Sphingosinicella sp. BN140058: one gene and its partner. The protein of the gene in region 1 interacts with the protein of each later gene in a pairwise test. Links are inferred from orthologs where the notes say so. Each region holds a gene or a part of one and is shown in the gene's direction. Other genes may lie near its edges.

What was found.
Region 2: the proteins of ribD (region 1) and accC interact in binary tests that used the Escherichia coli proteins (3 or more experiments, as listed by UniProt). The link is inferred for Sphingosinicella sp. BN140058 from one-to-one orthologs.

The regions. Positions count from the first base shown.
Region 1 is NZ_CP035501.1:2,410,377-2,413,488, forward strand. Bases 11-2,805 are described here. They hold ribD (bifunctional diaminohydroxyphosphoribosylaminopyrimidine deaminase/5-amino-6-(5-phosphoribosylamino)uracil reductase RibD), read left to right. Parts: upstream 11-830; coding sequence 831-1,781; downstream 1,782-2,805. Other genes in these bases: ETR14_RS10910 (energy transducer TonB), read left to right, coding at 11-402; ETR14_RS10915 (hypothetical protein), read left to right, coding at 484-813; ETR14_RS10925 (riboflavin synthase), read left to right, coding at 1,861-2,463; ribB (3,4-dihydroxy-2-butanone-4-phosphate synthase), read left to right, coding at 2,463-2,805. Outside these bases: more of ETR14_RS10910, read left to right, coding at 1-10; more of ribB, read left to right, coding at 2,806-3,112. UniProt on the Escherichia coli protein: Converts 2,5-diamino-6-(ribosylamino)-4(3h)-pyrimidinone 5'-phosphate into 5-amino-6-(ribosylamino)-2,4(1h,3h)-pyrimidinedione 5'-phosphate.
Region 2 is NZ_CP035501.1:4,430,822-4,434,097, reverse strand. The notes cover bases 308-3,266. They hold accC (acetyl-CoA carboxylase biotin carboxylase subunit), read left to right. Parts: upstream 308-1,088; coding sequence 1,089-2,444; downstream 2,445-3,266. Other genes in these bases: pgsA (CDP-diacylglycerol--glycerol-3-phosphate 3-phosphatidyltransferase), read right to left, coding at 3,125-3,266; ETR14_RS19950 (MoaD/ThiS family protein), read right to left, coding at 2,865-3,122; ETR14_RS19955 (molybdenum cofactor biosynthesis protein MoaE), read right to left, coding at 2,470-2,868; accB (acetyl-CoA carboxylase biotin carboxyl carrier protein), read left to right, coding at 494-979; aroQ (type II 3-dehydroquinate dehydratase), read left to right, coding at 308-438. In the rest of the region: more of aroQ, read left to right, coding at 1-307; more of pgsA, read right to left, coding at 3,267-3,276. UniProt on the Escherichia coli protein: This protein is a component of the acetyl coenzyme A carboxylase complex; first, biotin carboxylase catalyzes the carboxylation of the carrier protein and then the transcarboxylase transfers the carboxyl group to form malonyl-CoA.

The DNA.
Region 1 (3,112 bases):
GAGCCGACTCACATCCGGGACGTCGACTTGACCCCGACCGCCGGCGTCTCGCTTCCCGATTTGCCGCAGGGCGCCGCCATGCCGCCGCCGCCGCCGCTGCCCAAGACGGTCGAACCCGCGCGGGCGAAGGCGAACCTTGCGAGCTACGTGACCGATTCCGATTATCCGGCGGCAGCCATCCGTGCGGAAGAACAGGGCACGACGCGCTTCCGCCTTGCCGTGGGCGCGGACGGCAAGGTTGCGAGCTGCACCGTCACCGCATCGAGCGGATCCTCGGCGCTCGACGCCAAGACATGCAGCATCATGCAGAAGCGGGCGCGCTTCACGCCGGCACGCGACACCGCCGGCAACCCGGTCGGCGACACCGTCTCCAACGCTATCCGCTGGATTCTTCCCGAATAATCCAGAAGGCCGCCCTCCTCCCGTGTCCCGTGGCGGGAGGAGGGACTGGCGGCAGGCGCGGCGAAGGCCTATCTTCCGCTCATGGGCTATTATCCGAAACCTTCGTCCCCACGCGCGTTGATCGCCGACATCCGCGCCTTTGCGCAGCAGCGCAGCGCCGTGCAATGGGGGGCGCTGGCAACCGCGATCATCATGCCGACCGCGATCATCATCCTGTTCATCATCGATGGCGACACCAATATTCGTCCGGGGCCCAAGATCATCTACGCGGAGAGCTGGAGCGCCGAGCGCACGGACGCGGAGATCATCGCCGATCAGAAAAGAGATCAGGCAAGGCGCGAGGCCGCGATCAAGGAGCGGCAGCAGCAGTTCAAGCGGCTCGAGCAGAAAATGGAAAAGCTCGGCATTTGACTGACGACCTGCGCTGGATGGGCGCTGCTCTCGCGCTCGGCGAGCGGGGCCGCGGCCGTACCGCGCCGAACCCGTCGGTGGGATGCGTTCTCGTCAAGGATGATCGGATCGTCGGCCGCGGCTGGACCCAGCCGGGTGGCCGTCCGCATGGCGAAGCCATGGCGATCGCCGACGCCGGAGCAGAGGCGCGCGGCGCGGTCGCCTATGTGACGCTCGAGCCGTGCGCACACTCCAGTCCTCGCGGGCCCGCCTGCGCCGATCTCCTCATCCAGGCCGGGGTCGCGCGGGTGGTGGTCGCGATCGGGGACCCCGATCCCCGCACCAATGGGGCGGGCCTTGCCCGACTTGCGGAGGCCGGCATCGCCGTGACATCGGGCCCCCGTGCCGCCGAAGCCGAGCGCTCGCTCGCAGGGTTTCTCGCCCGCATCCGGCTTGGCCGTCCGTATGTCACCCTGAAGCTCGCCATGTCGCTCGACGGCAAGATCGCCCTGCCCTCGGGCGAGAGCCGCTGGATCACCGGCGAGGATTCGCGGGCACACGTTCATGGCGAGCGCGCGCGTGCCGACATGATCCTGGTCGGCCGAGGCACCTATGACTCGGACCGGCCGAAGCTTGACGTCCGGCTCCCCGGGCTGGAACCCTGGTCCCCACGCCGCGCGCTGCTGACTCGCGGCGACGGGGTCCCGGAATGGCACCGGCTCGGCAGCCCCGAGGAGATCCATGCGCTCAAGGACGTCAACGATCTGTTTGTCGAGGGCGGCTCCGGTGCCGCCTCGGCCTTTCTGAAGGCCGATCTCGTCGACCGCATGCTCCTCTATCGGGCGCCGATCCTGATCGGGGAGGGCAAGCAGTCGCTCGGCTATATCGGCCTCACCAGCATCGCCGAAGCCCATCGCCGTTGGCGGCTCGCCGATTCGCGGATGCTTGGAATCGACCGGCTGGAAGTCTACGAGCGCGACAGACTCTAACCTTCTGTGCTCCCCTTCCGGCCTGCGCCTCCATCGGGCGCACATCGCAAGCGCGGCGCACGACAGTGATCGGAACCGCATGTTCACCGGAATCATCACCGACGTCGGACAGGTCCGCTCGGCCGAGCAGCGTGGCGACCTTCGCCTCGTCATCGCCTGCGGCTATGACCTTGCCACAGTCGATCTCGGCGCCTCCATCGCCTGCTCGGGCGTCTGTCTTACCGTGGTCGACAAGGGGGAGGATTGGTTCGCGGTCGATCTGTCCGCCGAAACGCTCTCCCGCACCGCCGGCGGCCTCTGGCAGGAAGGGGCACGTCTCAACCTCGAGCGCTCGCTGCGCGTCGGCGATGAGCTTGGCGGCCATATCGTCACCGGCCACGTCGACGGTATCGGCCGCGTCGAAGGCGCTGCGGTGGTTGGCGATTCCACCCGGGTGACCATCGTGGCCCCCGCCGAAATCGAGCACTATATCGCGGCCAAGGGCTCGATCGCCCTCGATGGCGTGTCGCTGACCGTGAACGAAGTCGAACCGATCAGCGATGGTGTCCGTTTCGCGATCAACATCATCCCGCATACCGCCGAGCAGACCACGCTGCGCGATCTTGCGCCCGGCCGGCCGGTCAACATCGAAATCGATATCCTCGCTCGCTACATCGGGCGCATGATGGAACTGAGGCGCTGATGGAACGGGGTTTTCTCTCCTCCCCCGAGGAATTGATCGACGAAGCCCGCAACGGCCGAATGTTCATCCTCGTCGACGACGAGGACCGGGAGAATGAGGGCGATCTCGTCATTCCCGCGCAGATGGCCACACCCGACGCGATCAACTTCATGGCCAAGCATGGGCGCGGCCTGATCTGCCTCGCTCTGGCCAAGTCCCGGGTGGATCAGCTCGGCCTCGGCCTGATGAGCCGTCACAACGGCACCCGCCACGAAACCGCCTTCACCACCTCCATCGAGGCCAAGGAAGGCGTGACCACCGGAATCTCCGCGGCCGATCGCGCGCGAACCATCTCGGTTGCGATCGATGCCTCGAAGGGTCCGGACCATATCGTCACGCCCGGCCATGTCTTCCCGCTCGTGGCGCGGGACGGCGGCGTGCTGATCCGGGCCGGCCACACCGAGGCGGCGGTCGACATTGCCCGCCTGGCCGGCCTCAACCCCTCCGGCGTGATCTGCGAGATCATGAAGGAAGACGGGACGATGGCGCGGATGGACGATCTCGTCGCCTTCGCCCAGCTCCACGCCCTCAAGATCGGCACCATTCGCGATCTGATCGCTTACCGCCTCAAGAAGGACCATCTCGTCGAACAGACCGCGGAAGCGCCGTT
Region 2 (3,276 bases), 2.0 Mb from region 1 along the record:
GCGACGCTACCGACGATCTACGTGCTCAACGGCCCGAACCTCAACCTCCTCGGCACGCGCGAGCCGGATATCTACGGATCCGACACGCTGGACGACATCGCCGACCGGCTGGAGGACCGTGCACGCGAAATCGGCGTTCGCATCGACATGCGCCAATCCAATCACGAAGGGCATCTCGTCGATTGGCTGCACGAAGCGCAAGCGGAGGGCGCGAGGGCGGTGATCCTCAATGCGGGCGCGTTCACCCACACCTCGATCGCGATACATGATGCGATCAAATCGGTCGCCACGCCGGTGATCGAAGTCCATCTTTCCAACCCCCACGCCCGCGAAAGCTTCCGCCACCGGAGCTTCGTCGCAAAGGCGGCGCGGGGAACCATCGCGGGCTTCGGCGCGCTCAGTTATCAGCTTGCTCTGGACGCGGCGGCCGGTCTCTGACAAGGCGCGCCAAAATACCGCAAGAAGCGGAACTGCTGGGGAAAAAGAGGGTCCAATGACCGACGAGAACGGCTCCCGCGGGAGCATGCGGATTGACGCAGATCTGGTGCGTCTCCTTGCCGAATTGCTGAACAAGAACGATCTGACCGAGATCGAGGTCGAAGATGACGAGCGTCGCATCGTCGTCAAGCGGCAGATCACTTATGCCGCCCCGGCGTCGGTCCACGTCGCCGCGCCCGCTCCGGCCGCCGGCGCCCCTGCCGCACCGGCTCCGAGCCTTGCAGCCGACACGCCTCCCGCCGCCCACCCCGGCGCGGTAAAATCGCCGATGGTCGGAACCGTCTATCTGGCCGGCGAACCGGGCGCCAAGCCGTTCGTCAGCCCCGGCCAGAGCGTCAAGGAAGGCGACACTCTGCTCATCGTCGAAGCGATGAAGGTGATGAACCCGATTACCGCGCCACGTTCGGGGACCGTGACTCAGGTCTTCGTTCAGGACGCCCAGCCGGTCGAATATGACCAGCCGCTGGTGATCATCGAGTGATCGGCGCCGCGCCGGACCGTGCCCGGATATCCAGGGCGGAGAAAGTCCGGACGCACGCCGCTTGTATCGCCACCAGCCCCGGCATCGCGCCGGGCCGATGAGAGCTGACATGAAGATTCAAAAGGTCCTGATCGCCAATCGCGGCGAGATCGCACTCCGTATCCACCGCGCCTGCCACGAGATGGGCATCAAGACGGTGGCCGTGCACTCCACCGCAGATGCGGACGCGATGCACGTCCGCCTCGCCGATGAGGCGATCTGCATCGGACCGCCGGCGGCCGCGGATTCCTATCTGAATATCCCGAACATCATCTCGGCGGCCGAGCTCAGCCATGCCGATGCGATCCATCCCGGCTACGGCTTCCTGTCGGAAAATGCCCGGTTCGCCGAAATCGTCGAGAGCCATGGCATTCTCTGGATCGGGCCGAAGCCCGAGCATATCCGGGTGATGGGCGACAAGATCGAGGCGAAGCGCACCGCCGCCAAGCTCGGCCTGCCGCTGGTTCCGGGCTCCGACGGCCCGATCGAGACGATCGAGGAAGGCCGCCGCATCGCCGGCGAGATCGGCTATCCGGTGATCGTCAAGGCGGCCTCCGGCGGCGGCGGCCGCGGCATGAAGGTGGTCGAGTCGGAGGATCAGCTCGAAGCGTTGATCGTCCAGGCCGGATCCGAAGCCAAGGCGGCGTTCGGCGATGCCACCGTCTACATCGAGAAATATCTTGGCGACCCGCGCCACATCGAATTTCAGGTGTTCGGAGACGGCCGAGGCAATGCCGTCCACCTCGGCGAGCGCGACTGCTCGCTGCAGCGCCGTCACCAGAAGGTGCTAGAGGAAGCGCCTTCCCCCGTGATCACGCCTGAGCAGCGCGCCCGGATGGGCGGCATCGTTGCCAAGGCGATGGCGGAGATGGGCTATCGCGGCGCCGGCACGATCGAATTCCTCTACGAGAATGAGGAATTCTACTTCATCGAGATGAACACGCGCCTGCAGGTCGAGCATCCGGTGACCGAGATGATCACCGGCCTCGATCTCGTCCGCGAGCAGATCCGGATTGCCGCCGGCGAGGATCTTTCCTGCACCCAGGAGCAGCTCACCTTCCGCGGGCATGCGATCGAATGCCGGATCAACGCCGAGGATCCGCGGACATTCGCCCCCTCCCCGGGCACGGTGAAGGCCTATGTCGCCCCCGGGGGCATGCACGTGCGGATCGATAGCGGCCTCTATGGCGGCTACAAGGTGCCGCCTTATTACGACAGCATGATCGCCAAGCTGATCGTCTACGGCACCACCCGCGAACGCTGCATCATGCGCCTCAAGCGCGCGCTCGAGGAATATGTGATCGAGGGCATGAAGACCACGATCCCGCTTCATCAGAAGCTGGTCGAGGATCCTGAATTCCTCGCCGGCGACTACACCATCAAATGGCTGGAGCAGTGGCTGGCGCGCGACGAGGCGGACTCCTGATTGGAACCTGGCGGTGGTCTCCGGATCACCGCCAGGCGGACGATCCGTCTTCCCGTATTTCCTTCCGCCAGAACGGCGCGCGGCGGCCCAGCGCCGCGATCGCGAACGCGCAGCCATCGAGCGCAGCCTGCGGATCGTCCGCACAGGTGGCGGCAAAGGCGATCCTTTCCCCGGGCACCAACACGCCGTGGCGATGGATGAGGATGATCCCGGTCAGGCCGAACCTCGCCTCCGCTTCGGACGCGATCGCCGCGAGCACGTTCCTGGCGAGCGCAGGATAATGATCGATCAGCAATTCCTGCACCGCGGGATCGGTGCGCGCCGCGATGATCGCGCTGGCCAATCCGACTGCGCCGAGCTCCTCGAGCCGCTGAAGCTGGCGGCCCGGATCGAAGTCGGCGGCCTGGACGCGGGCGTCGATCACAGCGCCCCCGGCGACGGAAACAGCGCCACTTCGCGCGCGCCGAAGATATTGCCCTCTGGCGCTACCGGCTCCGCTTCGACAGCAGCGAACACGCCCGCCCGATCGGCGAAGGCGGCATCATAAGGGTCGCCGCGGTCGGCGAGCCAGGTGATCAGATCGGCAACCGTGACGACGTGGCCGGGCGGATCGACGCGCTCGCCGTCGCGGCCGAAGGCATCGCGAAAGGCACCGAAATAGAGCAGGTCTATCGCCACGCTCAATCCATATGCTTTAGGCCGGTGCGCAGATAATCCCAGCCGGTGACCAGTGTGAGCGCCGCGGCCGCCCAGAGAAAGACGAGCGCGCCGAGGTGGACCAGCGGCCATTGCGGCAGAGCTCCGGCCAGGATCAGGCCGCCGAGGGAGACGA